DNA from 3 places in the Pradoshia sp. Z4_20 genome. Region 1 is predicted to be linked to each of the others. Evidence: riboswitches for the same ligand, from Rfam matches in the RefSeq annotation. Region 1 holds a riboswitch; each other region holds the start of a gene.
What was found. A riboswitch is a leader RNA that binds a small molecule or an ion and turns the genes downstream of it on or off. The one in region 1 is predicted to bind S-adenosylmethionine.

Region 1 (10,906 bases):
AAAAATGTCTATGACAATGTAGATAATGAAGAAGAAAAATCCATATTTGAAGTACCTGAATTTATGAAAAAAATGCTTGATAACGGCTGGTTGGGAAGTAAGTCAGGGCAGGGATTCTTCCTGAAAAAAGGTAAAGAAATACTGGAGCTCGACCCGTCTACTCTGGAATATGTAGAGCGTAAAAAGCTAAAAGCACCTTCGCTTGATATGGCAAAGCAGGAGAAAGGCGCCGCAAGTAAATTGAAAGCGCTTATTTATGCGAAAGATCGAGTCGGTGAATTGCTATGGAATGTTATCAGTCCTACCTTACTCTATTCAGCAGAACTACTTGGCGATATTGCAGATGATATTGTCGCAATCGACCAGGCGATGAAATGGGGATTTGGCTGGCAGCTTGGACCATTTGAAACCTGGGATGCAATTGGCTTAGAGAAATCCGTTGCCAGGATGCAGGAGGAAGGACGCAATATTCCTGAATGGATCACACAAATGATTGAAAACGGTAACACAACCTTCTATAAAGAAGGGGATAACGGAACCCTTTATTATGCAAATGGTGAATATCAAGAGGTTGAAGTAAACGAAAAAATCATAAATCTGAAGTTGATTAAGAAACAAAAAGGGGTCATTAAGAAAAATAGCGGTGCGAGCCTGATTGATATTGGTGATGGTGTGGCTTTGCTAGAATTCCATTCTCCGAATAATGCGATTGGCTTTGATATTATTCAAATGATCAATTATGCAATTGAAGAAGTGGATAAAAACTACAAAGGATTAGTTATCGGAAACCAGGGCAAAAACTTCTGCGTTGGAGCCAACCTGGCCATGATTTTAATGGAAGTACAGGACGACAATATATTTGATGTAGAAATGATTACACGTCAATTCCAGCAAGCAATGATGAATATTAAATACAGCAATAAACCGGTTGTCGCTGCGCCATTTAATATGACGCTTGGCGGAGGAGCTGAAATTTGCTTGCCAGCCGCAAAAATCCAGGCATCATCTGAGTCATATATAGGATTGGTTGAGACGGGTGTCGGTTTGTTGCCTGGCGGAGGCGGAAATAAAGAGCTGTATATTAAACATCTGGATAGCTTACCGAATGGTATTGATTTCGATATTACTAAAGTTGCTATTAAAGTGTTTGAAACGATTGCTACTGCCCAAGTATCTACTTCCGCTGATGAAGCAAGAGAGAATAACTTCCTGAATAGTAACGATGGAATCAGCTTTAATCCGGATCATCAGTTATACGATGCGAAACAGGCTGTTATTGCTTTACATGATACTGGTTATAAGCCACCGGTGCGCAAAAAAATTCCGGTATCAGGAGAACCTGGTTATGCGGCTCTGTTACTAGGAGCGCAATCCATGCTGTATTCAGGCTATATTTCAGAGCATGATTTGAAGATTGCCCAAAAAATTGCCTATGTTTTAGCTGGCGGTAAAGTGCCTTATGGAACAGAAGTAGATGAACAGTATTTACTTGATTTAGAAAGAGAAGCATTTATCAGCCTTGTCCAAGAAGGAAAAACACAGCAGCGCATGCAACATATGCTTGTTAAAGGAAAACCATTACGCAATTAATAGATCCGTATTTTGAGTGATTAAGAGGAGGATTGGCATGAGAGAAGCAGTGATTGTAGCCGGAGCCAGAACCCCGGTAGGCAGAGCCAAAAAAGGAACTCTTGCAAATGTTCGACCAGATGATTTAGGTGCATTAGTAGTAAAGGAAACGCTAAAACGAGCAGAAAATTACGATGGACCAATTGATGATATGATCTTTGGATGCGCTATGCCTGAAGCAGAGCAAGGGCTCAATGTGACTCGTAATATCGGTGCCTTGGCAGGTTTACCATACAATGTACCCGCTATAACGATCAATCGTTACTGTTCATCAGGACTGCAATCCATTGCTTATGGAGCAGAGCGAATTATGCTCGGACATTCTGAAACGGTCATTTCCGGTGGGGTTGAATCGATGAGTATGGTTCCGATGATGGGACATGTAGTTCGTCCCAATTCGAAACTGGCAGAAGCAGCTCCTGAATATTATATGGGTATGGGACATACGGCTGAAGAAGTTGCTAAGAAATTTGGGATTACCCGTGAAGACCAGGATGCCTTTGCAGTACGCAGTCACCAAAAAGCAGCACAGGCCATTCGGGATGGGAAATTTGAAGATGAAATCGTTCCTGTTGATGTCACTTTTCGTCAAGTAGGATCAGACAATAAATTAAAAGAGCGCTCCGTTCAATTTACAACAGATGAAGGAGTACGAGAAGGGACAACAACGGAAGTGCTTGCTAGACTGAGGCCTGCATTTTCACTCACAGGAACAGTAACAGCCGGGAATGCTTCACAAACCAGTGATGGAGCAGCAGCGGTATTACTGATGGATCGGGAAAAAGCCGAGGCGGATGGCTTCAAGCCACTTTTAAAATTTCGTTCTTTTGCAGTCGCAGGAGTGCCACCGGAACTTATGGGAATCGGTCCGGTAGAAGCAATTCCTAAAGCTCTTAAACTGGCAGGCTTAAGTTTATCTGATATTGGATTGTTCGAATTAAATGAAGCGTTTGCTTCCCAATCCATTCAGGTAATTCGTCAACTTGGATTGGATGAGGAGAGGGTGAATGTAAATGGCGGTGCCATTGCATTAGGACATCCACTTGGGTGTACTGGAGCTAAATTAACCTTGAGTCTCCTTCACGAGATGAAACGACGAAATGAGCAATTTGGAGTCGTAACGATGTGTATTGGCGGAGGAATGGGCGCGGCTGGAGTATTTGAATTATTAGCATAAAAAGTTATAAGCGATGAGATGATTGGCAACGAGAGCCCAGTCATCTCTAAATAAGGGGGAAGAAAAATGGCTAATCAAACAGAAGAAGTGTTAAAAGGCGGAGCGTTTTTAATTGAGGATATTGAAGCAGAGAATATGTTTACACCTGAGGACTATACAGATGAGCATAAAATGATTGCAAAAACGACTGAGGATTATTTAGTAAATGAAGTATTGCCTCAGGTGGAATATTTAGAGGATCATGAGTTTGACCGTTCTGTAAAACTATTGAAACAAGCTGGAGAACTGGGTCTATTGGGCGCAGATGTACCGGAGGAATACGGTGGATTAGGCTTGGATAAAGTTAGTTCCGCCCTTATTTCAGAAAGACTATCCCGTGCAGGAGGCTTCTCTATTTCTCATGGAGCACATGTTGGTATTGGTTCCTTGCCAATCGTTTTGTTTGGTAACGAAGAACAAAAACAAAAGTACCTTCCATTATTGGCTACCGGGGAAAAGCTAGCAGCCTATGCCTTAACAGAACCAAGCTCAGGCTCTGATGCACTTGGCGCAAAGACAACAGCAAAATTGAATGAAGCAGGAACTCACTATGTCTTAAATGGTGAAAAACAATGGATTACAAATGCAGGCTTTGCTGATGTATTTGTCGTATATGCAAAAATCGACGGTGACAAATTCTCTGCATTTATCGTAGAAAGAGAGTATCCAGGTGTGTCTACTGGACCGGAAGAAAAGAAAATGGGGATTAAGAGCTCTTCAACTAGAACATTAATTCTTGAGGATGCAGAAGTACCTGTTGAGAACCTATTGGGAGAAGCAGGAAGAGGTCATGTAATTGCCTTTAACATTTTGAATATCGGTCGTTATAAATTGGGAGTAGGAGCTGTTGGTGCTTCCAAACGAGGATTTGAATTAGCTGCTACGTATGCTAATCAACGCCAACAGTTTAAAACACCAATCTCTTCATTTAATTTAACAAAAGAAAAGCTCTCTACAATGGCTTCCAAAATATACGCAGCTGAAAGTTCCGTCTATAGGACAGTTGGTTTATTCGAGGAAAGAATGAGCCGCCTAAGTGATGAAGAAGTAAAAGATGGGAAAGAAGTAGCAAAATCAATTGCTGAATATGCAATCGAATGCTCCTTAAATAAGTTCTTTGCTTCCGAGGTTTTAGATTATGTTGTGGATGAAGCGGTTCAGCTTCATGGAGGCTATGGATTTATGGCTGAGTATGAAATTGAAAGAATGTACCGTGATTCTCGTATTAACCGTATATTTGAAGGAACAAACGAAATTAACCGTCTGCTTGTACCAGGTACATTCCTGAAAAAAGCTTTAAAAGGTGAATTGCCGTTATTACAAAAAGCACAGGAGCTGTCTGAAGGACTCATGATGCTTATGCCTGAAGAGCCAGGTACAGAGCCGCTTGATCAAGAAAAACATCTTGTGAAAAATGCTAAGAAGATTGGTATTATGATTGCAGGATTGGCTGCGCAAAAATATGGTACTGAGCTGGAAAAAGAACAAGAAATTCTTGTTAATATTGCGGATATTGCTTCTTTCGTTTATGCGATGGAATCAGTTGTTCTTCGTACAGAAAAAGCAATCAAAAAAGATGGCTTAGAAAAGAACAAACAAAAACTTCTTTATACTCAAATCTTCTGCCAGGAAGCATTTGGCGAAATCGAGAAGCATGCTAAAGAAACATTAGTGGCAACAGAAACTGGTGATACATTACGTATGATGACATCAGCTTTACGTAAATTCACACGTTTCACACCAATCAATGTAATCGCACTTAAACGTGAAGCTTCAGAAAAGTTAGTTGATGCTGAGCGTTACACTGTTTAATCCTTTATACTATGGAGGTCTGGTGAAAACCAGGCTTTTTCTTTTCCTGCTATGTTAGACCTGTTACCTTTTCTAGAGCAGAAGTATATCCGTTTAAGATAGATGAAAAAATGTGGTATGCTTCAATTGAGGTGATAAAACGATGATTACATTATACTGGTATCCTAAATGCGGGACATGCAGAAAAGCAAAGAAATGGTTTGATGAAAAGGGAATATCCTATCAAGAAGTTGATATAGCGCAAAATCCTCCATCGAAAGAAGAGCTAGAAATAATTTATCAAAAAAGTGAATTGTCTCTTCAGAAATTTTTTAACACAAGTGGGATGAAATACAGAGAACTTGGGTTAAAAGATAAAGTGAAGGATATGTCTGAAGATGAAATTCTTACCTTGCTTGCATCAGACGGGATGCTAATCAAGCGCCCAATCGCATTTGATGGAGAAAAAGTAACAGTAGGATTCAAAGAGGTAAATTACCAGAAAATCTGGGCATGAAACAATTGTCAAATAACCAGTTTGATGTCATGATAAATAGGAACCATACATACATTTTGGGGGGATTAAATCATGAGCATTCCAGCGGGATTACGTTATACAGCTGAGCATGAATGGGTTAAACAAGAGGATGGTAAGATTCGAATTGGAATAACTGATTTTGCTCAAAAAGAATTGGGAGACATCGTATTTGTGGAACTACCGGAAATAGGTGATCAATTGACCCGTAATGAACCGTTTGGCAGTGTAGAATCAGTTAAGACAGTATCTGAATTGTATGCGCCAATCAGTGGGACAGTTGTTGAAGTAAATGAAGAATTAGCGGATAGTCCAGAATATGTTAATGAATCTCCATATGAAAAAGCATGGATGGTAGTTGTTGAACCATCCGAAATCAGCGAATATGATGAATTAATGGATGCTGGCCAATACGAAACAGCGACTAAAGAAGAGTAGTCAATAGAGGGGAGAAGTTTGGGGTCATTCGTCAGCTTCTTTCCTTTTTATTATGTTTTTAGATCAATTGTTACTTTCCACTATGTTAGGGTAAGATACATATAATGAAAAAGACGAAGGCAATTGTCCAATCACATAGAACGTACTCTCCTAATAAAAGGTGATCAATCATGCAGGATGCTCAAAGTGAGAAAGTAATTATTGTGGAAGGTTCTACCGACCGTCAAAAAATACAATCTGTACTTAACGAATCTGTCGATATAAGATGTACAAATGGAACCATCAGTCTATCGAAAATGGATGAATTAGTAGACGAACTTGAACAGAGAGACGTGTATATTTTGGCTGATGCAGATGAATCCGGAGAAAAGCTGAGAAAACAGTTAAGACGAGAAATGCCAAATGCATCTCACATATATATTAATCGTACATACCGTGAAGTTGCTAATGCGCCAAGATATCATTTAGCAACGGTTCTTTTGGCAGCCAATATAGATGTAAAAGCCGAATTTTTAAAACAAATGAAGGATGTAATGAAAAATGAACAATCAAACCACGATAAATAAAGCGATCTATACTTTTACTCCTCTTTGCGGAACATGTCAATTAGCAGGTAAAATGCTTGATATTGCAAAGGAAGTCCTCCCAAATGCCTCTTTGGAAAAAGTCAATCTTAACTATGCTAAGGAACTTGCAGAAGAATATCAAATTCAAAGTGTACCATGCCTCATTTTAATCAAGGATAACCAGCTAATCGAGAAAATCTATGCCTTCCACTCAGTTCCCTATCTTGTTGATCAATTAAAGAGAATTACAGAGTAAGAGCAGTTATTTCTCAGGAAATATGTCGATGAATATTTAACTAGAATCTTTTAAAGGTGCTGTTTCTATTTTACGCTGTCTATGTCAGAAGTTTTAATTGATTTGTAGAATTCTCTATAATAGCCTGTAATCTCAACCGATTAGACGATTGTTAAGTGGCTAACTGGAGGCATTTATTATAGTAAAAGAAGCTCCTTGTTATTTAATTTAAAAATTCTGAATAATCAGTTGACTCATATTTTTCCATATGCTATAGTTTTAACAACTTAATACTTGGTTCTTATCAAGAGAGGTGGAGGGACTGGCCCGTTGAAGCCCGGCAACCGGTATTTATATAATACACGGTGCCAATTCCAGCGGATATAAATCCGGGAGATAAGGAGAGATGGAAAATGCCTGCCTCTTCTTGTGAAGAGGTTTTTTTCATTTACTCACTTCTCTATTTAAAATGAAATGGAGAGATGTAGAATGGCAAATGAAGAAAAGAAGTATCGGTTTGAAACAGTAGGTATACACGGAGGATTGCAGCAGGATTCGGTAACTGGAGCGAGAAGCGTGCCGATTTACCAGACGAATGCTTATTTATTTAAAGACACAGATCATGCTGCGGATTTATTTGGATTAGCTGAAACTGGCTATATTTATACTAGAATCCATAATCCAACTTCAAGTGTATTCGAAGAACGTATAGCAGAATTAGAAGGTGGCATTGGAGCTTTAGCGGTATCAAGTGGTGCTGCAGCTATAACACTCTCAATCCTAAATATTGCGGGAGCAGGTGATGAAATTATCTCTGCGTCCACTCTATACGGCGGAACCTACAATTTATTTGCCAATACTCTCCCTAAGTATGGTATTAACGTAAGGTTCGTGGATCCAAGTGACACTGAAAATTTTAGAGAAGCGATTACATCAAAGACCAAAGCTATTTTTGGAGAAACGATTGGAAATCCAAGCCTGCAGGTTCTTGATATTGAACGGGTGGCGGAAATTGCTCATGAAGCTGGAATTCCGTTAATCATTGATAATACATTTGCAACTCCTTATTTATCCCGTCCGATTGAGTTTGGAGCGGATATCGTCGTACACTCAGCTACGAAATGGCTGCTTGGAAATGGAACCACATTAGGCGGGGTCATAGTCGATGGAGGGAAGTTTGACTGGAATTCATCTAAATTTCCGGGCTTTACTGAACCCGATCCAAGCTATCATGATCTGATTTACAGTGAAGCAATTGGTGCAGCAGCATTTATTGTGAAGGCCAGAGTTCAGCTGTTGAGAGATTTAGGTCCTTCCTTAAGCCCGTACAATGCCTTTCAATTTATTCTCGGATTGGAAACTCTGCATGTGAGGATGAAGGAGCATGTAGCCAATACGAGATTAATAGTTGACTATTTAAAACAGCATCCGGCTGTATCGTGGGTCTTGTATCCAGGAGATTCAGATCACCCTGATTACGAAAAAACGAAGAAATATTTACCCAAAGGTGCTGGAGCAGTCGTTGTTTTTGGAATAAAGGGTGGACGTGAGGCAGGTAAAAAACTGATTGATTCCGTTGAACTGTGGTCCCATGTGGCCAATGTGGGAGATGCAAAGAGCCTAATTATCCATCCGGCAAGCACGACTCATCAGCAACTAAGTGAAGAGGGATTAAAAGCATCAGGTGTACAGGAGGATTTAATCAGACTGTCTGTTGGAATTGAACATGCAGAAGATCTAATTGAAGAATTGGAGCTTGCGATTGAAAAAGCAACAGGTATAGCTTCCACTGAGGTGGTTGTGAAATAAATATTGAACATGCTATGCAGACTTTGGTGTTGACAGTTCTTTCTTCAACATGATAGGATAGCAGACAGTTAGATTTAATTGAATAGTTTAAGTACTCTTATCAAGAGAGGCCGAGGGAAGTGCCCTTTGACGCCCGGCAACCGGCAATCATTTATGATTGAAAAGGTGCCAATTCACACAGGATAATAAATCCTGGGAGATGAGAGAAAGGAACATGTTATAAATAAATCATGCCTTTCTGCCTCCGCAGAAAGGCATTTTTGTTTAACTGAAGTTATTCTTTAATTATAGGTTGATAGAAAGAGCAGGTGAACTTTTCATGATTACATTACGTGATGTATCGAAGACCTTCTCAGGAACATTTAAACGTTCATCAGCTGTCAAAGCAGTGGATCAAGTCTCATTATCTATTGAAAAAGGCGAGATCTTTGGAATTATTGGGTACAGCGGTGCGGGAAAAAGTACCCTCATTAGAATGCTGAACGGTTTAGAGAAGCCAACAGAAGGCAGTGTCTTGGTGGCAGGCAAAGATATGGCTGCTATAAAAGGCGCTGAATTAAGAAAAGCCAGAATGGAAATAAGTATGATTTTTCAACACTTTAATCTCCTCTGGTCAAGGACAGTCAGCGAAAATATAGAGTTTCCTTTAGAAATTGCGGGCGTACCAAGCAAGGTACGTAAAGAAAGAGTGAAGGAACTTGTAAGTCTGGTAGGATTAGATGGCCGTGAAAATGCTTATCCATCTCAGTTGAGCGGCGGTCAGAAGCAGCGGGTCGGTATAGCGCGCGCATTAGCGAACAATCCACAGGTTCTTCTTTGTGACGAGGCGACATCAGCACTTGATCCTCAGACTACAGACGATATTTTGGATTTGCTCGTTGATATAAATAAAAGACTTGGCTTGACAATCGTATTAATTACACATGAAATGCATGTTATTCGTAAAATCTGTCATCGCGTTGCTGTGATGGAGATGGGGAAAGTGGTCGAGAGCGGAAAAGTACTTGATGTATTTAAAAAACCAAATGCTCCGATTACTAAACGATTTGTACAGCAAGTGACTGAGCCAGAAGAAACGAAAGAGACGATTGAGCATTTGCTTGCTGAATATCCGACGGGGAAAGTTGTACAATTATCCTTTATTGGCGAATCAGCTGAAACCCCTGTTTTATCAGAGGTTATCCGCTCTTACAAAATCAATGTAAACATATTACAGGGTAAAATTTCGCAGACTCAGCACGGGTCCTATGGAACGTTATTTATTCATGTAGACGGTGATGCTGCTGAAGTGGCGAAAGCGATTGACTATCTCCACAATCAGGAAATTGGTGTGGAGGTGATTTCAGAATAATGGAAACATTATTACCAAATGTAGTTTGGGAACGAATTTATGAAAAGACATGGGAAACCTTGTATATGACAGGTGTCTCATTAATCGCAACTTTTTTCCTTGGAATTATATTGGGTCTGCTATTATTCTTGACCTCAAAGGGGAATATGTGGGAAAACAAAGTGATTTACGGAATTGTAGGTGCTTTCGTTAACATATTCCGTTCCATTCCATTCATTATTCTAATCGTGTTGTTAATTCCTTTCACAAAGGCATTAGTAGGAAGTATTATCGGTGTCAATGCGGCTTTGCCAGCTTTAATTATAGGTGCTGCTCCATTCTATGCGCGAATGGTTGAGATTGGATTGCGTGAAATTGATAAAGGTGTAATCGAAGCAGCAAGATCGATGGGGGCCACTTCCTTTACAATCATATGGAAGGTGCTAATTCCTGAATCTCTGCCTGCACTTGTTTCTGGTATCACAGTTACGGCAATTGCGCTTGTAGGTTATACAGCGATGGCAGGTATGATTGGTGCGGGCGGACTTGGAAACCTTGCCTATTTGGAAGGGTTTAGCCGCGGACAGACAGATGTCACGATTGTTGCTACTATTTTAGTATTGATTATTGTGTTTATTCTCCAATTTATTGGAGATTTTATAACAAGAAAATTAGATAAGCGCTAGGGAGGAAACCAAAGTGAAAAAGTTATCGTTCATACTTGTTTTAGGATTAACCCTATTATTGGCAGCCTGCGGTGGATCAGGAGATGAATCCAATTCCGGGGACAAAGAACTAAAAACGATTAAAATTGGCGCATCAAATGTTCCACATGCAGAAATATTGGAAGAAGCAGCAACTCTTCTTGAAGAAAAAGGTATTAAACTTGAAGTTGAAGTATTTACAGACTATGTAATGCCGAATAAAGCATTGGAAGATGGCTCAATTGACGCTAACTATTTCCAACACATCCCTTATTTTGAGAGTCAAGTGAAGGATAATGGGTATGATTTCGCCAATGCAGGCGGAATCCATATTGAACCGATTGGTGTTTATTCTAAAAAATACGACAGCCTGGATGACCTACCAAAAGGCGCAAGCATCATTATGAGCAGCTCAGTAGCTGATCATGGACGTATGTTATCTATGCTGGAAACAGAAGGCTTAATAAAGCTAAAAGAAGGCATTGATAAAACTAAAGCAACTGTGGATGATATTGCGGAAAATCCGAAGAATTTAAAGTTTAAAACGGATATTGAAGCACCTATGCTTACGCAGGTTTACAATAATGATGAAGGCGATGCAGTACTGATTAATTCCAACTATGCCATTGAAGCGGATCTTGTACCAGCTGAGG
Region 2 (10,906 bases), on a different contig from region 1:
CTTTATAATAATAGTCTCTTGCTTCACTCAGCTCTCCTTTTTTCTGCTTTAAATAGCCAATATTATGATAGGCAATCGATAAAGTTGCCGATTCATTTAGGATCTCAGCATTTCTTTTCAAATGTTTATAGCACTCTGCTGCCACCTCATAAATGCCTGTATCGGTATAACTAATGCCGAGAATCACAAGCGTGTGCATAATTCGCTTTATATTATATTGGGCAGTAAAGGCATTTAGTGCCTCGTTAGCATAGAAGATAGCATGCCCATGCTGTTCCATATGACATTTAGCAAGTGCCAAATGATAATAAACATCCGCAGAAACACTCATCCCATCCCTGCTTGCAGAAACTAATTCCTCTAAAACTTCATTGGCCTGTCTGTACTTATTTTGGATGAGCAGACAAATAGCATGATAATAATGAAGCAAATATAGCTCCTGATAATTTAAATTCTTCTTATGTTTATCAAGCCATTTATAGTGTTGAATGGCTTTTTTAGTATCCTTAATAAATAATAAATATCTCATTTTATACAATTCATATAAAAATAAATGTGGTGTATAGGCAATGAAATCTACCAAACTATCTAACTTCCGATCAATCTCTTTTGCCTCTTCAATCTGAAAATAATTGATGCATTCAATCCATTCATCCAGCAATCTTTTCACCGTATTATTTTGTTCATAAACATTCGTTAAGTCTGCTCCTAAACGTTGTAATAATAAATGGATAGTTTGGTCATTTGCTTCCTTCTCATTATGTTCAATCTTACTTAGATGAGGTACAGAACATATGCCTTCGACCAGCTCACTTTGAGTTAATCCCTGCTTAGTCCGATAATATTTAATCAACGAACCTACTTTCATGCACCCACCCTCTTCCATTTGTTTCCAATATTATATATTTAAAAGTCAAGTTCTAACATACATCCTGAAACCTATTTTTATAATTTTCGTTCCCCTCATTTCATCATTTACCGACATTCAGTCTGATATTATAGCGGATTTTAGTCAGTAAAAATAAAAACCTGGCTATATGCCAGGTTCATTAAATATTTCTTAGCCACATTCATTCTTTTTCAGCATGGTTCGCCGTTTGCGTAATCTTATCCCTTTAATTCTAACTTGTTCTAAATCATTCGGAAGGATATTACGATACTCACGAAATAATTGTCTCCATTTCAAGGTATAAGCACTCCCTTCCTAAAATTTATTTTGAAAGCAAAAAATCCACCTTGTCTATTGGCAAGGTGGATTGCTGATTATCTCCAGTTTTTCACTTCAGCTTCTGTTTTTCTCACGTGTTCCATTATTTCCTGAATACGAACCCGTTTATTTTCCCAGCATTTTGGACTTAGATCAACCGGATATTTTTCCGGATTAAGGAACCGTTTATATTCATCCCAAAGCAAGTCCAGGTTATCCTTTGCAAATTGTTGAATAACCGTCAAGTCTGGTGTTTTATACACTAATTGCCCATCCACAAAGATGTTTTCATGCAGTGGTACTGCATCAAAATTTGTTACTTCCTTGCTAATGAAGGTATGTACAGGATGGAACATAGTCAATATTTTCTCAGAAGCAGGATTTTCATATTCGAGTGTAATATAATCCCCTTCCGATTTATTTGTTTCCTTATTAATAATCCGATACACATTCTTCATGCCAGGAGTAGTCACTTTTTCAGGATTTGCACTGATTTTGATTGTATCAACCATATCGCCGTTTTCATCTTCAATGCTGACCATTTTATATACAGCTCCTAAAGCTGGCTGGTCATAGGCCGTGATCAGTTTGGTTCCGACACCCCACATATCAATTTTGGCGCCCTGTGCTTTCAGGTTCAGGATTGTTGCTTCATCTAAATCATTGGAAGCCGTAATTAATGTATCTGTGAAGCCTGCTTCATCAAGCATTTTGCGTGCTTTCTTAGACAAGTAAGCTAAATCCCCACTATCCAAACGAATGGCTTTAAAATTAATTTTATCGCCCATTTCCTTCGCTACTCGTATGGCAGTTGGCACACCTGATTTTAATGTATCAAAGGTGTCAACAAGGAAGGTGCAATCATAATGTGATTCTGCATATTTTCGGAAGGCTGTATATTCATCCCGATAAGCCTGAACAAGCGCGTGCGCATGAGTTCCTACTACCGGAATGCCGAATTTCTTGCCAGCTCTGACATTACTGCTTGCCTGAAAACCGCCGATATAAGCGGCTCTTGTTCCCCAAATTGCCGCTTCCGTTTCCTGTGCTCTCCTTGTACCGAATTCAAACAGGGATTCACCACCAGTTACTACACTCAGACGTGATGCTTTTGTTGCAATAAGAGTTTGGTAATTAATAATATTCAATATTGCTGTTTCAACCAGCTGAGCTTCTGCAAGCGGAGCCTCAATTCGCATTAAAGGCTCATTTTCGAAAACGAGCTCGCCTTCTTTCATGCTTCTGATGGTGCCTGTAAAACGCAGTTCTTTTAAATATTCAAGGAATACTTCGTCATACTTAAGCTCTTCCCTTAAATATTGAATATCACTCTCTGTAAATTTTAAGTCTTTAATATATGTAATCACCCGTTCAAGTCCGGCAAATATGGCATAACCGTTCTTAAATGGGTTGCGCCTGAAATACACATCAAATACCGCTTTTTTATTATGAATCCCATCTTTAAAATAGGTTTCCATCATATTAATTTGGTATAGGTCTGTATGCAAAGCAAAGCTGTCGTCCGGATAATGTGTCATCAAACTTCCTCCTTCAATTACAAAACACTGGCTCCCAGCGTATTTTCAAAATGGGATAAGGCCCACTCATGACCTGCTTCATTAAAGCTCGCCACTCCATTTTTATGTATTACTATTTTAAACCCTTTATTATAGGCATCCACTGCTGTATGCAAAATACAGATATCTGTACAAACTCCTACTAAATGTAATTCCGTGATTCCGCGTTCACGCAATTTAATTTCCAAATCAGTACCAGCAAAGGCAGAGTATCGTGTTTTATCAATCCATAGCAGGTTCTCTTGTCCAATATTAGTATTATACACATTTTGAAGATTTCCAAATAATAAACGACCTTCGGTACCACGTATATTATGCGGTGGGAATAATTTACTTTCAGGGTGAAATGGATCATTCTCATCGTGTACATCAATAGCAAATACAACAAAATCTTTGTCCTCAATGAATCTTTTTGTTAAAGTAACAATGTACTCTTCAATTTCCTTTCCAGGTTTACCGCATGTTAATTTGCCAGCATCTGCTATAAAGTCATTTGTATAATCTATATTGATTAAAGCTTTCATCTCTCCACTCCCCTATCCATTTTCCATCAAATCCGCTTATCGTACGTATAGAATATCAAATTGTATTACAAAATGCCTACTTTGATTTTAAAGAAAGTCAACCACCAATAAAATAAACAGCGCTTTTTGATACGAACACAGTGGTTATTAAAATCGTATCAATCCTTTAAATCTTTAAAGTCGATCCTAAATCCATATCGCCATACAAGAATAGCTGTGATCAGCAAGACTCCCCCATATCCATATAAACCATACTCAACCTTGCTTATAAGAAAGTGAAAACCTGCAAATACGCCAAGAATGAAAAGCAGGAAAACGGTCTTAATCCCCTCATTCTCCTGTGTTGCAGAAGTTGGTTTAGAAAATGGCAATATAATTGTATATGTCCTGAACGACAGGACTGCCATTATAAATAACGTAAAGAGACCAATCAATAGATCCCAAAAGATAGCACTTCCATATATAAGAATAAATAGAAAGCTATATGCCAAATAGATGGGAAGAACATACTTGGCCATAACCGCATTCCATGTACCTATAAAGATAGACTTAGCACTCTGTAATGGAGAGGCCCTGTATATCCATGCTCCTTTATATGAATCGGTATATCGGAGTGCAATAGCAATAGTTGGAATCATAAGCGCACTGAAATAAATTGTATAATAACCGCTGCCATTTTGAATACCTTTCCATCCATTTTCCCCGAATTGATTGAGTAGTGTAATAAACGGAAAAATAATAACCATTCCAATAGATGGATATACCTTCAGTTTAAACGCCTGTTCGTTTTTCATGAGGTTTTTTGCGAAATGATAAAAGACTCGTTCTTCTTTATTTCGTAATAGGAACATTGAAAAATGACTGCGTTTCTTTTTCGATAAGGCTCCTGTATGATTAGTTAACTTTTGTAAATACTGCTCAAAGTTTTGAACATTTTTAATATAAATAATGACAGAAACAAGCGGTACAATTACAGCCAAGCTGATTAAGAGAATATATTGCCATGCAAAATTCCCATTTAGTATTACCTCAAAGGGAGCGGCATACCAAATAGGCGCAAGAATATAGCTCCACCAAGTTGGTGTAAATTCTACTTGCCTATCTACAAGGTCAAATATCCTTACCGTTAGTTGATAGCCAACAATCATTAAAATAGACAAGGAGATTTGTACATAACTGATAAAATCCTTTAATTTCTCTCCATCAAAATACTTTAAAATAACCAAGTAGATTAAAGCAGTAAGCAAGACTATCCATATATCAATCAATATAATGACCAGCAAAAATAACAGACTAAAGCCAATTCCTTGAGTAACAATAGCAGCAATGAACGCAGGCGCAATAAAAATAAGGGTTATTGTGCCAAGGTAAATAATAATATGTATCAGCTTTGCCACCGAGACCGTTCTCCCATCAACCGGTCTAGACAATAAAATAGACTGATCCCGTATATCAAGCATCACATGGGAAAAATCAGATATTAAAGATGTAATGATAAAAAACATAAATACCGCAAACAACATACTCATTTGGAAAAAATAATTTTCACCCATAATAATAAAAGGAATCAGTATTAGACCCATAAGCGCATAAACCCATAAGGATTTTAAAAATTGATTTGAATCCTTACCTGTATTTCCAGACCCATCATTCATCAAAGTTGGAACTCTTCTGGCATCCATTGTAAGCTTAACCTGAAGAATTCTTCTCATAACCGGATAATCAATTCCCATCCACTGAAAGAGCTTTTGTCCTCTATCCAACACACGCAAACTCATAAATTTTTTCATCTATTAATCCTCTTTAACAACAGATACAATATCTTCGGCAATTGAACGATGCTGTGTAAAACCAGTTAATTGGTTAAAAATTTCTTCAAGAGTTCCTTCCTTGCCAACATCCTGTAATTCTGCAAAGCTTCCATCTGCAACAATCCTGCCTTCATGCAGTAAAATAATTCGATTGCTAATTTTCTCGACGACATCCATGATATGTGAGGAATAAAAAATAGTTTTTCCCTCGCTTGCCAGCAGTCCAAGCAATTCTTTAATGACCATAACGCTATTCGCGTCGAGACCGCTTAAAGGTTCATCTAAAAATAAAATATCCGGATTATGAAGAAGGCTTGAAATTAATAGAACCTTTTGCTTCATCCCTTTTGAATAACTATTTATTCGTGAATCATACATTTCTTCAATATTTAATAGCCTCATTAGTTTAAAAGCCTTTTGGTCAGCCTGCTCATAAGATAAGCCATAAAGCTCACCTATAAAAGTCAAATATTCACGTGCAGTCAATACATCATATAAATCTGCCAATTCAGGCACATAGCCAATTCTATTTTTATAGGTAATCCTATCCTCAGAAAGCTCTTTATCAAAGACCTTCACTGAGCCTGTATAGTCTGTAAGGAGTCCGAGCAATATTTTAACTGTGGTAGTTTTCCCCGCCCCATTGGGACCTATATAGCCAATAATTTGTCCCTTGTTTACATCAAGATTAATTCCTCGAAGTACTTCTTTCGATCCATAATGCATTTGAAGATTGCTAATAGAAATCACCAGTTCAGCCATTTTCATTCTCCCCAAAGACCCATTTTGGTATAGTATATCAAAACGGGTCGTTAATTTGCATAATTTTCTAATTTATCCTTTTTAGGTATTACTTCTGGAATCCTTCATGATGCACCTAAATGCCTGTAAAGTTCAAATTTCTAATAACCTAAACCGATAATGATTCAAAAGCTTGAATAAGATCATCAATCAAATCATTCGCATGCTCTATCCCAACAGAATAGCGCAGCAAACAATTACAGACTCCATTTTGTGTACGCACTTCCTCAGGGATATCCGCATGTGTTTGTGTAGCAGGGTACGTCATTAAACTTTCTACTCCACCCAGACTTTCAGCAAAAGATATGATGCGAAGGCTTTTTAAAAATGGATTGATCCATTCCTCTGATTTCAGCCGGAACGATATCATCCCCCCTTTACCAGGATAAAGGACATCTGTCACTTCTTCTCTTTCTCTTAAAAATCGGCTGATTATCTTAGCATTTTCCTCATGCTGCCTCATCCTTAGGCTCAATGTTTTCATTCCCCTCATCACAAGCCAGGAGTCAAATGGCGGCAGTACAGCGCCTGTTGCATTTTGATATTCTTCTAGGCGCGCACCAACCTCTTTACTCTTTGAGACAATTAATCCAGCCAATACATCATTATGTCCTGCTAAATATTTGGTGGCACTGTGGACAACGATATCTGCTCCCTGCTCAATCGGTCTTTGCAAAATGGGTGTATAAAACGTATTATCCACAAGGAGCAGTAGATTGTTAGATTGGGTCAGTTGAGCAATTTCTTTAATATCCATTTCCTGCATAAGCGGATTTGTCGGTGTTTCTATAAAGAAGGCCTTCGTATTTTCCGTAATGGATTCAGCGAAATCTTCATATGTATGGCAATAGTTAAACTTGATGCCATACGTCTTCCATATTTGCTCAAATAACCGATATGTCCCTCCATACAGATCGGCAGAGACGGCTATTTCATCACCTGGAGAAAATAAACATAGCAATGAGTGAATGGCAGCCATACCTGAACTAAAGGCAAATCCCTGTTTACCACCCTCTAGCTCGGCAATTGCTTCCTCTAATAATTTTCTGGTTGGGTTTCCTGTTCTTATGTAATCAAACCCTGTTGATTCCCCTATTCCGTTATGGCGATAGGCTGTGGAAAAATAAACTGGCGGATTAACAGTACCTGTTTGTGTTTCACTTCGATTGCCTATTTGAGCTAAGAGTGTTTCGATTTTAACTGTTGTCATATGTATGACCCCTCTCTCTTTATTAATCCCCGAAATACAGTTACTCTGATTTACCTTCATCCGGCTCTAATTTGCCATCAAAGTTACGAATTACTTACATCCACTCATTTTCCCAGTGAATAAAAATATGCTTAAAAACGAAAAAAGTCTTCAAGAAGAAGACTTTTCATTAGAGTGAGTCCCTTCTTATCGGCCAGGAATGATTGTTCCTGCAGGAATTAGCACCTTTCCATATTGGCGGTTGCTGAGACTTCACAGGGCCTGTCCCTCCATCTCTCTTGATAAGATTTTTCAGAATATTTATTTAACTATAAATTTACAGTCCTACTGCTAAAAAAGCAAGTTATTTCTGCCTTTATTGTCCAACTTTTTAACAAAGGTATATAATAAATCTATACATAAAAAGGAGTGATTCGGAACCATGAAAGCCAATGGCCAGGAAATTTTCCAGTACATAAAAGACCTTGTATCCATTCCAAGTCCGAGCGGCTATACAACGGAAGTAATTGATCATGTAGCACAGTTTTTACAATCTCAAGGAATACCTGCAGTAAAAACAAATAAAGGTGCCCTATTGGCAACAATCAAGGGACAGGATGATTCAAAGCACCGTTTTCTAACAGCCCATGTAGATACATTAGGTGCTATGGTGAAAGAAATCAAACCAAGCGGGCGTTTAAAATTATCGATGATCGGCGGATTTCGTTGGAATTCTGTTGAAGGCGAATATTGTAAAATCCATACAGCTGAAGGTAAAACGTTTACAGGGACGATTCTTTTAAATCAAACTTCTGTCCATGTTTATCAGAAAATGGGAGATATTAAACGCGAGGATGCAACGATTGAAGTTCGAATTGATGCTGTGACAAAAAGCAAGACGGATACAGAAGGTCTAGGTATTTCTGTAGGTGATTTTGTTTCCTTCGAGCCCCGTGTTGAACTGACAGACAATGGATTTATTAAATCCCGTCATTTAGATGATAAAGCGAGTGTCGGCATACTGATGTATATCATTAAACAGTTAAAAGAAGAAGGCATCACTCTCCCCTATACGACCCACTTCTTAATTTCAAATAATGAAGAAATAGGCTATGGCGGAAACTCCAACATTCCTGCTGAAACTGTTGAATACCTGGCTGTAGATATGGGAGCAATTGGAGAAGGACAATCTACGGATGAATACAGTGTTTCCATTTGTGCAAAAGATTCTAGCGGACCCTATCATTATGGCCTGCGTCAGCATTTAGTCGAATTGGCAAAGCAACACAAGATTGATTACCGTGTAGATATATATCCTTTTTACGGATCTGATGCTTCTGCTGCCATCCGTGCCGGCTATGATATCATACACGGATTAATTGGACCCGGCATTGATGCTTCACATGCTTTTGAAAGAACCCATATCAGCTCTATTGAATATACTGCCCAGTTAATCTGGAATTACTTACAATCAGAATTAGCCTAATTTCATACTAAACGTTAACCCATCACCATTTAAGTGATGGGTTTTTATTATAATAACCGTTTGATTTTTCCATAAGCAGCCTTGGCTTCAGCATATCCTTGATTGTACAGCTTTTTCAGCTTTTTAGGGTTACGCTCAACACGGCTGACATCTGATTTCACTAATGGACGAATAATGACGACAAGTCCCTTTTCTTCTTGTTCCTCCAAATAGCGGATCGTGTCATTGTAAACGATATGCCGTTTGCGAAGAGCCTTTAGCAGCCCTTGATAGTTCTTATATTTTCTTTTTCCAAGCCAATCAAGCGACGATGCTTTCATATAGCCTTTATTCCCAGTAAGCACAACGATATTTTTCGTATTCCCGTCTGCTTGAGATTTTTGTATCGGTATTGGATCGGCAACACCGCCATCCAGCAGCATTCTTCCATCATAAGAGATTTCCGGAGCAAAAAAAGGAATCGAACTGGATGCGCGCAGAATCGTTGTAATATCTTTTATTAGGTGCTCTTTTCTATAGTATACAGGTTCGCCTGTTACGCAATCTGTAACACCCACGACAAACTGTTCCTTTGCTTCACAAAAAGCCTTTATATCAAATGGGACCAGTTCATTTGGAATTTTATCAAAAATAAAGTCCATTCCAAATAATTCACGTTTCTTCAGAAAACGTTTATAGGATAGGTATTCCGGGTGTGAGACATAATCGATATTCGCCGCATAATTACGGTCTATTTGCCGTGCAATATAAGAAGAGCCATTACATGCACCAGCTGAAACACCAATTGTATATGGCACATATATATCCTGTTCCATCAAATACCTCAGAACTCCAGCTGTATATAGCCCTCTCATTCCGCCACCCTCTAGAACCAGGCCTGTATTATGCATAACAAGTAAACTCCTTCCCCAGAGAATCCTTATTATTTTGCCATGACCCTTCTTAAATAATTACACGTTTTAAAACTATTTCAGGGAATTTTTTACTATCCTATTGACAGTTTTAGTGTATTAACTGTATAGTACACATATCAAGTGTATGAACTACATAGTACACACACTAATAATTGGTTAAAAAGCCATAGGAGATGAATTAATGAACATCATCTTTAATAACCGGGATCCTGTATATTTACAAGTTGTCCGTTACTTCAAAGAACAAATAGCGACCGGTCGGCTTGCAAGCGGAGAGGAGATTCCTTCTCGACGTGAGCTTGCCAATCTTCTAAAAATAAACCCCAATACTGCTCAAAAAGCGTATAAGGAAATGGAGGAACAGGGATTGATTCACACAGAAAGAAATTTCCCAAGCCGGGTCACAACCGACAAGGTCATATTGTCAAGCGTTCGTCAGGAACTCATTGTTGAAGCCGTTGATACCTTTGTTCAGGCAATTAAACCGATTCAATTACCAGTAGATGAACTGTTGAGTATTGTCAAAGAAAAATATAATGCGGAACAAGAGTAAGGAGGGGATTTCATGTTAGAAGTAAAAAATGTAACGAAAAAATTTGGAAGAAAAAACGTATTGGATGATGTATCATTCACAGCCAACAAAGGGGAAATCACGTGTTTAATCGGTATAAACGGTGTAGGTAAAACAACGATTATGAAATCCATCATGGGCCTTACTCCTATTGATGGTGGAGAAATTCTTATAAACGGAACTAAAAGAACGAAGGATACGTATGAGAAAATCACATTTATTCCAGATACGTTCACGATGCTTTCGAACTTCACCATTATGCAGGCAATGGATTTTATGAATGATTTTTATGAGAGTTGGAACCAAGATCGCGCCGATGAATTATTGAGCTTTTTCAAATTGGATGAAAACATACGGATTTCAACATTATCTAAAGGAAATACCGCGAAAGTGAATTTGTTATTGGGATTGGCTCTGGATGTTGATTATGTTCTTATGGATGAACCATTCTCCGGTATCGATATTTTCAGCCGTGAACAAATAGCAGATGTCTTTACAAGCCACCTGATTGAAGACCGCGGTGTTATCATCACAACCCATGAAATCAACGATATTGAGCACCTCATTGATAAAGTTGTTTTGTTAAATGACGGAGTCGTTTATAAAGAATTTAATGCAGAAGAAGTTCGAAATAACGAAGGTAAGTCTGTCGTAGATGTAATGAGAGAGGTGTATAGAGGATGAATCGCTTTTTTAAGCTTGTGAATATGGAGTTAAATCGATTTACAAAAATTTTATTTGGATTGATTATTGCTGTTTTTATTATACAAGTTGCCGGGTTAATCATTGAAGCTAACATCTACATGAGTGACGCTAATAAATCATT
Region 3 (10,906 bases), on a different contig from region 1:
CCTGGATTGGTGCCTGAAGAGCATCGGAAAGCTGGAAGAAGATGGCGTAAATTAAGAACTGAGCTGTTAATGAAGCTACCACAGGATCTTTAGTGTATAGAAGAGCAATATAATCTCTGAAAATAAATAAGAAGATAGCACTAATGCCTGCAAAACCAATCGCACAAAAAACACCAAGTATTGAATATTCTTTAGCTGCTTTATAGTTCTTGGCACCTGCCTCATGGCCGACAATGATTGTCAATGCCATCGCAAAGCTAAGTGGTACCATATACAAGAAGGATGAGAAGTTCATGGCAGCCTGATGTGATGCAATCGTAATCGTATCATATGAGCTCATAGCCAGCGTAACTGCTGCAAAGATACTGGTTTCAAAAAAGATGGACATACCTATTGGGAATCCAATTTTCATTAATTCAACCCATTCCTTAAAAACGGGCAATGGCCATGATTTTAAAATGCCAAAACCGGAGAAAGGCTGTAATCTAATGATAATCACTGCTGCAACCAGAGTGATAACCCAATAAGTAATTGATGCAGCGATTCCTGCACCAATACCGCCAAATGCCGGAACACCTAACTTTCCATAGATAAACATATAGTTAAGTACCACATTGACTGGGATCGCAATAAGGGTGATTAGCATGGAGACGGTAGTTTTCCCTAGTGCGTCAATAAATGAACGAAGTACATTGTAAATCATAATTGGTAAGATTCCGAATGCCAAAGCAACTAAATAACCATAGGCTATTTGATAAACATCCGGCTCAAGATTCATGCCTGTTAATATCGGTTTAAGCACTAAAGCACCAGCGCCAATTAGAATGATGGACATTGCGACAGCTACATAAATCGCCTGCATAACAGAAAAGCGAATTTTATCCGCTTTTTCTTTAGCCCCAATTAAGTGGGCGACGATTGGTGTTACTCCCAGTAAAATGCCGGCAAGTCCATTATAGAAAGGACTCCATATAGACGTGCCTATGGCTACTCCAGCTAGGTCTTTAGGACTTGCTTGCCCGGACATAAACGTATCAAAAAAGCTGATAGCGAACAGTCCCAGCTGTGTAATTAATATCGGGAGGAATACCGAAATTATTCTTGAAAAGTTACTCTTTGTAAAAATAGATAAATTCATATCCATGCCCCCCGTATAAAGTAAGTATGACAATAAAAAATTATACCACAAAATAATTCTGCTTTTTAAACTTTAATTTTTACTTAAATTGGCTGGATTATGTTTATTCAGTTATGTGTCATATTAGTTAGAATCACTCATATATTGTATAACGAATAAAACAGAGTGGAGTGAGGAGAGAATGGCATACATAGGTTCGAAGGGTTGGTATGTGGCCAAGCTAAAAGAAAATGGTATAAGAAGGCATCCTGTTGAACGGAGAAAGCTGGAGTTGTACAAAACATATATCTTGAGAAAATTATACGAACAGCAAAAGATAACAAAAGAATAAGGGTCGCTATTACGAAAAAAGGTGTATGCACAGTCTATTAGGCAGACTATGCATAACACCTTTTTTAAGCTTCTTTTATATCAAATACAGACACCTCTGCTGGTTGTCGCATTTGTGATAAAGTGAAGTGGTCCTTTGTTATCTCGAATAAATCAAATGAATACTCCCCTGAGTTGATTTCTTCATATAAGGCTTTTCGACTTTCGTTTGCAAGCATAGTATAGGGCATCTTTTGAGCTGCTTTAAAAGAACGAATATTTTCTTTCTTTATTCTCAGAAAGACCGTTTCAATCTCAAGCTCAAAAAACAATTCTTCAAAGAAATGCTGTTTAGCCAATTGGTTATATCCTTTTCCATGATAGGGTTTCCCTAACCAAGTACCTAAAAAGCCAGCCTGATTGGATACATCATAAAGCGTTATCGTGCCAATTGGATTTCCCCACTCATCGAGAATGGTACGTGAAATCAGTTCGCCACGCTCCTCAGCTTCAATCATTTGTTTAGTAAGAAAGAGATATTCTTCATATTGATGCGTTTTATGGCGCACAAAGGGGAAGACATCGGGGTGAATCATTAAATCAAACAATACAGGACAATCAGATAAATCACGTTTTTTCAACATACAGATCCCTCCGTATGAGGGCAGCCGCTAACTGCGATTTCCCCTCGAAATTTTTTAATGTAATATCAAAAAATTTCGGGGTGGGAATCGAACCCACTAGGACCATTACTGGTGGCGCACCATTTGCCTTCCCTAATTTTCGCTTATACAATTTTCAAAAATAAACTATTTCTGAAAGTATCATACAAGAATTTTTAGTAAAATGATATATTTTTTTTTCGTCATTTTTTGTACATCTTTTTAACGGAATTTAATGCCTATTTTTATCCCATAATAAATTAAAATATATTTAGGTGCTGAAGTATTAATATGACAGCTCCCAATAGAATGACATAGATAGCAAAAGGCTTTAACGAATGATTTTTAATGTATTTAATCATCCAGGAAACAGCCAGATAACCAAATATAGCAGAAAAGATTGTACCGAGAAATAAACCTTGAAATGAAATCGCTTCGACGGGTCCTGTGAATAAATCTCTACTCTTAAATAATATTCCTCCGAATATTACTGGCATGGAGAGAAGGAAGGAAAAGTAAGCAGCGGTTTCACGGTTAAGCCCGCTGAAGAGTCCAGCTGCCATCGTAAAACCGGATCGAGAGATGGCTGGGAAAATGGCGGCCGCCTGGAAAGTTCCAATAAATAACGCTTGTTTATAAGTAATGCTCTCTAAATTTTTATTTTGTTTGGGCATAATATCTGCATACCATAAAACAATTCCAGTTATAAGGAATTCCCAACCAATTGTAACCCCGGATTTAGAAATACCTTCAAAATAATCATTGAATAGTACACCTGCTAATACTGCAGGGATTGTCCCGATTATCAAAAGGAATGTCATTTTCGAAAATGGTTTTTTAAGAAGTTTTATAATTTCATGCCAATAAAAAATCAGCAATGCAATTAGTGTCCCTGTATGCAGCAGGGTATCCAGTAATAATCCTGCTTCATCGAGACCGAATAAATGTCTCCCTAAATATAAGTGACCCGTACTGGAGATAGGGAGAAATTCAGTAAGTCCCTGGGTGATCCCCAGTACTATTGCTTTCCATTCTTCAAACAAATTAGTCAGCCTCCTCATGCAGGTTACAAAACCAAATTTTTATACTTGTCTATAGTTTCTGTATAGAGTGTATGAAGAACTGAAAGAAATCATGAAAGCTTTGAAACCTAAATGAGGAATGAATCGTATAAATTTATATAGAAGTACAGGAGGTTTTAAATAATGAAAAATACAAATGATAAATTATGGGCAGTAGCCATCTATATCAGCAGTTTTTTCTTAGTGCTTGTTGGGCCACTCGTTATATGGTTAATTAAAAAAAATGATTCAGATTTTATCGATTATCATGGTAAGGAATATTTAAACTTTTTAATCAGCTACACGATTTACACCTTTATAGCATTTATATTGGCGTTCATCGGTATTGGTTTTATCCTTGCTTGGCTGATTGGAATATATGTGTTGGTATTTACAATAGTGGCTGCTGTAAAGGCATATTCTGGAGAATATTATCAAATCCCATTAACACTTCGAATATTGAAATAGCAATAGCTAAAGACCTTGGCATTATTTCTGCCGGGTCTTTTTTAAATCCGTTACTATTTTGGAAATGTCCAGCATAGAATGTATGGATGGTTATCAGGTTTAAAAAATTGGCGGTGAAAAATCCTTGACTACTAAGCATTATTACCAAAAAATTCATAGTATATATACAGCAGAATTAGTTGCATACTTTGTAGTCGGTCTTCTCTGTTTTTTGTTTGCCTGGTTGAATGGATTCGATATCATATTAGCTGCGTGTGTTACCTGTCCTTTTATAGTGCTGGTTCTTTTTTCTATGAATCGTAATTTCAGACTGAAAAGCAGAATGAAGAAACTTCCGGAAGCGAAAGAGGCTGATGAGGAGGGCTCACCGCTGACGAACAGCCAATATTTCCTTGGATTTTTACCAGCCCCGACCCTTCATATGGCTATTTTCTCACCAGAAGGTAATCTGGTTGGATCTCTTAAAGATAAACGGGAAAATATTTGGATGTGGATTATTCCAGCTTCATTGCTTATTTTTTTACCGAGAAGATATATCTTATCTGACAGCAACGGTCATGTATTATGTGAGTATCGAAGCCGTTTTGGGTTAAATGGGGATATTGAAATTTTAACGTCTGAGCAAGAACAATTAGGCAGGTATAAGCAATCTAAACAACTGGGAAAAAAAAGTACAAGCAATGTGGCAAACCCATATGGAATCCGCCAATATGGCGGTGAAATCCTACATGGATCTGAATTCATTGTTGAACAAACATATGATAAGCGGAAAATTGTACATTATTCTTGCGGATGGATGCCGGCATACTACAGTAAACATTTTCTTGATCCCAATACACCTCTCCTGACATTTACGGAAGGAGCAACAGAGGATGAAAAGAGAATAGGCTATTGCTTTTGCCTTGATTACCTTCAGCAGCAAAACCACTGACCACTCCTATAAACGTCGCTAAACTTTAGCTTGTTGCACAATATGTTTTATAATGGTGAAATAGTGAAGAGAATGTTGTTTGAAGGGAGCAGGAGAATGGATATAAAGATAATTAAAGTACATGGTTCTAACAATGATTTTTATTTAATCGATGAAATGGATACCAAGCTGTCATTAACAGATGAAGAACGAAGCCAATTGGCTATAAATATGTGCAAGCGGACGGGCACAGAGGGAGCAGATGGAATTCTCTTTGTGTTAAACAGTGAGGCCTCAGATGCCAGAATGAGAGTCTTTAATGCAGATGGTTCAGAAGCATCCATGTGTGGGAATGGACTCCGTTGTGTAGGTCGGTATGTTCAAGAAAAATTGAAGAAAAATAACCTGCTGATAGAAACGATGAAAGCCACCCTACAGGTTAAGAAAGAGCCGGACATGTATAAGGATATCCCTACATACCGCGTCGAAATATCTCCGGTTATCAAGGCAACGAGTGCATTGCCCATGAATACTGAAATGGACGAAATCATCAATCAAAGACTGCCGTGTATTGACGAGAATCTTACGTTCACAACCCTGTCAGTACCAAATCCACATCTGATCAGTCTTGTTGATAAAGAGGTAATCCATTCGGATAAACAAGAGAAAATAGCAACTATGCTGAATGGTGAGAATGACTGGTTTACAGATGGTGTGAATGTCAGCTTCGTGTCCCGTCTGGAGGAAGGATCCATTTTTGTTCGCACATTTGAACGAGGTGTTGGCTTTACGGATGCTTGCGGAACGGCAATGTCAGCTTCAAGCCTTGTTACGAAATGGATTGATGAGTTGGCTGATGAAGCAGTTCTGCACGTCTATAATCCAGGCGGAATGGTACTGTGCCAGGTCCATGATTTGCCAGATGAAACGTGGATTGATTTGATTGGCAATGCAACGTATGAGTATGAAACGGTTATTCAGTTAAATTTGGATACACTACATGTTAGCTTTGGAGAAAGGAAAGTCTATAAAGAAGAGGCAGATGCTTATTCAGCATTCCAACAACATGCTAAAGCATTTGTAGAATCTAAAATAGGCTGAGCTAATACATATTAGAATAGGAGGGCAGAAATGAAGAAGCAGACGAATACCTTTTTAAATGTTCATGTAATCACCTTTTTCGTATTAATCGCCCTCTTTATTGTGTGTACCATCCTATTCGTAGATATTGCAGAGAACATAAATGAGAATGAGCTTTATCATTTTGATATGACAATCATCCAGGCTGTGCAGGGGAGTATTAATGAATTAAGCACAAAAGTACTTACCTTTATAACTAATCTTGGATCAGTTGATGGCAATATTCTATTGGTTATCCTATTCTCTGTGTTTTTATTATTTAAAAAACGTGTATTAAGTGTCATATTCTTAATCATCACGACATTATCGGGCGGTTATGTTAACCATTACTTAAAATGGATTTTCCAGCGCGAGAGACCAACATTGAATCCATTGATCGAGGTAAATGGCTTCAGCTTTCCGAGCGGTCATGCTATGTCATCCTTTATCCTATACGGCGCACTTATGATCATAACTACTAGAATCACGAAGAATTGGTCCATTAGATTGGCTGTCTATGCGATTTGTATTTTTATGATTTTAACGATGGGCTACAGCCGAATCTACTTGGGTGTCCATTATCCGAGTGATGTAATTGCAGGGTATATTGCAGGATGTGCATGGCTTGCTATCATTGCTACTGTATTTACGTTTGGGGAATATCGGAAAATAAAAGGTTCGAAATCGTAATAGGCTGTCCATAAGCCATAATGGCTTATGGACGGCTATTTTTTATGGAAATCTTGGCTGTCTGAAAATAACAAAAGGTTTCTAAGGAAATATTTGTTATAATAATTTATAAAGAAAAATTCTGGAATAAGTAAACAAGGGGATTTTAGTATGATTGATTTGATTATTGGGTTGTTAATCAATGGGTTAGTAATAGTTGCGTTTTTAAACATCAACAAATTTAATGCCCAAAAACTAAAATTATCAATAGTAAGTCTTATATCAACTATTATTGTTGTAGTTGTTCCTACCTTAGGTTATCGATTTGATAAGAGTATTGGTGATTATTATTTCGGTTTTCCTGCTGATATTTTAGTTTATCATGGTGGAATGCTGTTTTCTTTAGTCTCGTTTGGCTTTTTGTTTAACTTCTTTTTCTTTTATTGGGTGTTTAAACTAATAGTTAAATTAGGAGTGCTTATTAGGCCTGTGAACAAGGGAAATTATTGATGTTATTTAAAAGGGGTTGCTTAGGCTGCTCCTTTTCTTATAGTGTTAGCATTTCGCTTAAAGCAGCTAAAGTTAGGTTACTTCAGTGTGGAATAAAAGTTCAGTAAAACTGAAATAGAGATTAACAATGTTAAGTAAGGATAGCTGAAAGAGAGAAATATAATTTTTAAGGTAATATTAATTGATAATCCAATGGTGGTGAATAAGATTGGAACCTAAATGGCTAGAATGGGCTAAACAGCTTCAATCCATTGCCCAGGCAGGACTAACCTATTCTAAAGATGTGTATGACTTAGAAAGATTTGAGATGATAAGAAATATAAGTGTTGAAATATTGACTCAGCATACAAATCTGGAAAATAAAACAATAAAAGAACTTTTTGCAAATGAAACAGGGTATGCAACACCAAAAGTTGATATTAGAGCTGTTGTATTTAGAGAAAATAAAATTTTAATGGTGAGAGAAAATCATGATGGAGATTGGTCATTACCAGGAGGCTGGGGTGATATTGGATTAACTCCGGGTGAAGTTGTGGTTAAGGAAGTAAAAGAGGAATCAGGTTTTGATGTTAAAGCGAAAAAAATAATAGCTGTTCTCGATAAAAAATGTCATCCTCATCCACCATCCCTTTATCACGTCTATAAAATATTTATCCAATGTGAAATCATAGGCGGGAAACCACAAGAGGGTATCGAAACAAATGCAGTTGAATTTTTTGCGGAAAATGAACTGCCATCTTTATCGCTAGCCAGGAATACTGTATCGCAAATTGAATTAGCGTTTAAGCATTTATATAATCCACAGGAACCTGTTTATTTTGATTAACTATTCCATTTATTGGTATTTATTCGAAAAGGATTAATGCCTTTTTGTGTTGAATTTCGTATGGCAGAAGAGGTTCAGGATAACGGAAATGAATTTTCATAAGAATATAGGAATTGATAAAAATCGATTTAATAGGAGAAATACTAGTTGGATAACGGCGACAACAAAAGAAAATAAAAGAGATTAAGTAGCAAGAGATATGGATATTCAATTACCTTGAAAAGACAACCAGAGTCATTATGTTATCAATAACATATATGGTATAATTTTCATACAACTACTTGGTGCGGGTGGTATGCACCTTCTTTTCCTTATATAAAGGAGAAGGGAGGTGATATACTTATGGATTTTCTAATAGCTCTGGCAAAAGATGTAGCAATGATCTTTTTTACGACCCTTGCTGCTGGCATCGCCACGCGATTCGCCAATCTTCGGCTAAAGGGCAAACGAAAAACCACCCCGCGCCGACCAAAGCATAAGGGTGGTTCCTCTAAGAACTAAACTATTTGCATACCACTCGCTCTATAGTTGTACCAGGGAGTATCCAGCTCTCTGGTTTTTTAATATATGTGTATATGTTTATAATATACCCTAAATAATAGAAATTCAATCAAAACTGATGGAGGAGCTTATGGTTTTTATAGGTTGAAAAGGGTCAGATAGAAAGAGTGTCTAAGCTTGAGTGGAATTTCTAATATTCATAAAAAGGGCTATTTGATGGCTGTGACATTTATAGATAAGCACGGTTTGAGTGGTTTCGTTTGAACCTTAATAGACTTAAAGCCTGTATTAGTTAGCACCTCTCTAATCTCTTCGGCAAAGGCATGAGCCTGTTCTTCGGTTGCTTCTTCCTGCCTTGGCTGCACGGTTATAGTCAATTTGCCATTTTCTTTTAATAAAGAATGTATTTTTTGAATACAAGCCTCTTGATCTTCCCATAATGGATAGCTATTTACACTAAATATTTTATCGTACACCATTGGATTGGGAATCCCGAGAACAGTTCCATTAAACAAACGAAGCTGATTGCGGTTGAGTTGTTCTTGATTTCGTTTGCTCGCATTTTTCACCATTTCTTCTGATGGATCGACACCATCTATTTGGATGGTAGGGTACTTCTCAAAAAGCATGTGCATTCCTTCACCTGGGCCAAAACCAACTTCTAGCAGTGTGTCATTTGGGGTAATAGTCAATTGATCAAATGTCCATTCGTATAATTCCTCATTTTCATAGGCCATTATTTTACCTGCAATCTTTCCGAGGACACCAGTTGGATTTTTAAACTGATTCGTTATTATTTCCTTCATCTAACATCACTCCTACCCCATACATACCCAAAATACTAAATCGTTAACTCTTTTGGATTAATTATCAAAATAGATTGAAATAACTGAAAATTTATAGTAAATTAAGTAAATATATAATTTCATATTCTTATCTAGAGAGATGGAGGGACTGGCCCGTTGAAATCTCAGCAACCTGGATGGTAATCCAAGGTGCTAAATCCAGCAAGCAATGCTTGAGAGATGAGAGACCTTAGGAAAGAGGGCTTTCATGATGAAAGCTCTTTTCTATTAGTCTGTTTTCCTCATCAGAGACATTAACCAACTAATTAGGGGGAAAGACAGTGAAACTACTGGAAACGTTAAATGAAAAAATTCTAGTCGCAGATGGGGCGAGTGGAACACTTTTATATTCATTTGGAATTGATAGTTGCTTTGAAGAGCTTAATTTGACAAACCCCAATCAGATCAAAAAGATGCATAGAAGTTATATTGAGGCTGGTGCTGATGTGATTCAATCGAATACATTCGGCGCAAATTTTCATAAATTAAAGCGCTATGGTCTCGAAAGGGAAGTTTCTCAAATTAATAGAGCCGGAATGAAAATAGCGAAAGATGCGGCTGATCCAAACACATTCATCATCGGCACGATTGGCGGCTTGCGGAGCTTTAGGAAATCAGAATTAACACTAACGGAAATTAAGGGATATTTCGATGAACAGCTGACCGCTTTATTGGAAGAAAAGCCGGATGGCATTTTACTTGAAACCTATTATGATTTAGACGAATTATTAACGGTAATAGAGTCGGCTAGAAAAATGAGTGATCTTCCTCTTATCGCGAATATTTCTCTGCATGAAACAGGCCTTTTGCAAAATGGTATGCATGTCAGTGAGGCGTTTTCTCTTATGAAAAAAACAGGCGCTGATGTGTTAGGCATCAATTGTCGGATGGGTCCATATCATATGATTCGCTCCTACGAAGAAGTACCTTTATTGGAAGATACCTATTATGCGGCTTATCCAAACGCCAGCTTACCTGATTTATCAGATGGAAGATATGTCTATTCGACAGAAGCGGATTATTTCATTAATAGTTCAAGGCAGCTTGTGAAGCAGGGGGTCCGGCTGCTAGGTGGATGCTGTGGTACAACTCCTGCCCATATTCAGGCCATTCGTAAAGGAATCGAAGATCTTCATCCTGTAAAGGTGAAAGATTTTGTAGCCAAGCCGAAGCATCAGCCTATATCATATGAAATCATTCAATATAAACGAAAAGGTCCAGATACAATTTCAGGTAAGGCAAAAAAACAAACGACGGTTATCGTGGAGTTGGACCCGCCAAAGACGTTCGGCCTGGAGGATTTTTTAATAGGAAGTCGCTACCTATTAGATTCGGGTGCCGATGCGATTACACTTGCGGATAATTCATTGGCGTCACCGAGAATATCCAATCTTGCGGTAGCGTCGATTTTACAATCAAAGTTAAATACGGTGCCTCTTGTTCACTTAACTTGTCGAGATCATAATCTGATTGGCTTGCAATCTCATTTAATGGGCATGCATTCCCTTGGATTATCAGAGGTGTTGGTGGTGACTGGGGATCCTTCAAAAATTGGTGATTTTCCGGGCGCGACTTCTGTATATGATCTTTCTTCAATGGACCTGATTTCATTGGTTAAGCAATTGAATGAGGGGCGCTCCTATTCAGGAAAATCGCTGGGTAGCCGGGCGAATTTCGATATCGCAGCTGCCTTTAATCCAAATGTAAAGTACATAGATAAAGCTGTACAGCGAATGGAAAAGAAAATTCAGGCTGGAGCTGATTATTTCTTAACCCAGCCCGTGTTTAGTATTGAAAAATTAGAGGAAGTATACGCGGCAACCAGGCATATAACAAAGCCGATTTTTATTGGCATTATGCCTTTAACGAGTCACCGGAATGCAGAGTT

Region 2: linked by a shared signal. The riboswitch ahead of AC4BHP_RS02170 (methionine biosynthesis PLP-dependent protein) and the one ahead of AC4BHP_RS11950 (O-acetylhomoserine aminocarboxypropyltransferase/cysteine synthase family protein) in region 1 are both predicted to bind S-adenosylmethionine.
Region 3: linked by a shared signal. The riboswitch ahead of AC4BHP_RS04595 (bifunctional homocysteine S-methyltransferase/methylenetetrahydrofolate reductase) and the one ahead of AC4BHP_RS11950 (O-acetylhomoserine aminocarboxypropyltransferase/cysteine synthase family protein) in region 1 are both predicted to bind S-adenosylmethionine.

What each region holds. Positions count from the first base shown of each region.
Region 1 covers NZ_JBZAJD010000004.1:104,405-115,310, reverse strand. The annotation lists gene AC4BHP_RS11985 (3-hydroxyacyl-CoA dehydrogenase/enoyl-CoA hydratase family protein) at 1-1,590, shown strand, start outside; gene AC4BHP_RS11980 (acetyl-CoA C-acetyltransferase) at 1,628-2,806, shown strand; gene AC4BHP_RS11975 (acyl-CoA dehydrogenase FadE) at 2,873-4,657, shown strand; gene AC4BHP_RS11970 (arsenate reductase family protein) at 4,800-5,153, shown strand; gene gcvH (glycine cleavage system protein GcvH) at 5,226-5,609, shown strand; gene AC4BHP_RS11960 (toprim domain-containing protein) at 5,780-6,175, shown strand; gene AC4BHP_RS11955 (thioredoxin family protein) at 6,150-6,431, shown strand; SAM riboswitch class I at 6,709-6,813, shown strand; gene AC4BHP_RS11950 (O-acetylhomoserine aminocarboxypropyltransferase/cysteine synthase family protein) at 6,900-8,219, shown strand; SAM riboswitch class I at 8,314-8,425, shown strand; gene AC4BHP_RS11945 (methionine ABC transporter ATP-binding protein) at 8,539-9,570, shown strand; gene AC4BHP_RS11940 (methionine ABC transporter permease) at 9,567-10,235, shown strand; gene AC4BHP_RS11935 (MetQ/NlpA family ABC transporter substrate-binding protein) at 10,249-10,906, shown strand, end outside.
Region 2 covers NZ_JBZAJD010000001.1:445,478-456,383, reverse strand. The annotation lists gene AC4BHP_RS02200 (helix-turn-helix domain-containing protein) at 1-868, opposite strand, end outside; gene AC4BHP_RS02195 (hypothetical protein) at 1,061-1,186, opposite strand; gene AC4BHP_RS02190 (nicotinate phosphoribosyltransferase) at 1,264-2,745, opposite strand; gene AC4BHP_RS02185 (cysteine hydrolase family protein) at 2,763-3,308, opposite strand; gene AC4BHP_RS02180 (ABC-2 family transporter permease) at 3,467-5,098, opposite strand; gene AC4BHP_RS02175 (ABC transporter ATP-binding protein) at 5,102-5,887, opposite strand; gene AC4BHP_RS02170 (methionine biosynthesis PLP-dependent protein) at 6,030-7,130, opposite strand; SAM riboswitch class I at 7,314-7,418, opposite strand; gene AC4BHP_RS02165 (M42 family metallopeptidase) at 7,552-8,595, shown strand; gene AC4BHP_RS02160 (patatin-like phospholipase family protein) at 8,643-9,485, opposite strand; gene AC4BHP_RS02155 (GntR family transcriptional regulator) at 9,691-10,062, shown strand; gene AC4BHP_RS02150 (ABC transporter ATP-binding protein) at 10,075-10,764, shown strand; gene AC4BHP_RS02145 (hypothetical protein) at 10,761-10,906, shown strand, end outside.
Region 3 covers NZ_JBZAJD010000001.1:929,670-940,575, forward strand. The annotation lists gene AC4BHP_RS04535 (MATE family efflux transporter) at 1-1,138, opposite strand, end outside; gene AC4BHP_RS04540 (YflJ family protein) at 1,320-1,469, shown strand; gene AC4BHP_RS04545 (GNAT family N-acetyltransferase) at 1,534-2,091, opposite strand; gene AC4BHP_RS04550 (undecaprenyl-diphosphate phosphatase) at 2,370-3,152, opposite strand; gene AC4BHP_RS04555 (DUF4870 domain-containing protein) at 3,315-3,638, shown strand; gene AC4BHP_RS04560 (hypothetical protein) at 3,763-4,569, shown strand; gene dapF (diaminopimelate epimerase) at 4,666-5,649, shown strand; gene AC4BHP_RS04570 (phosphatase PAP2 family protein) at 5,680-6,357, shown strand; gene AC4BHP_RS04575 (hypothetical protein) at 6,508-6,846, shown strand; gene AC4BHP_RS04580 (NUDIX hydrolase) at 7,055-7,672, shown strand; gene AC4BHP_RS04585 (hypothetical protein) at 8,015-8,173, shown strand; gene AC4BHP_RS04590 (class I SAM-dependent methyltransferase) at 8,383-8,979, opposite strand; SAM riboswitch class I at 9,104-9,205, shown strand; gene AC4BHP_RS04595 (bifunctional homocysteine S-methyltransferase/methylenetetrahydrofolate reductase) at 9,300-10,906, shown strand, end outside.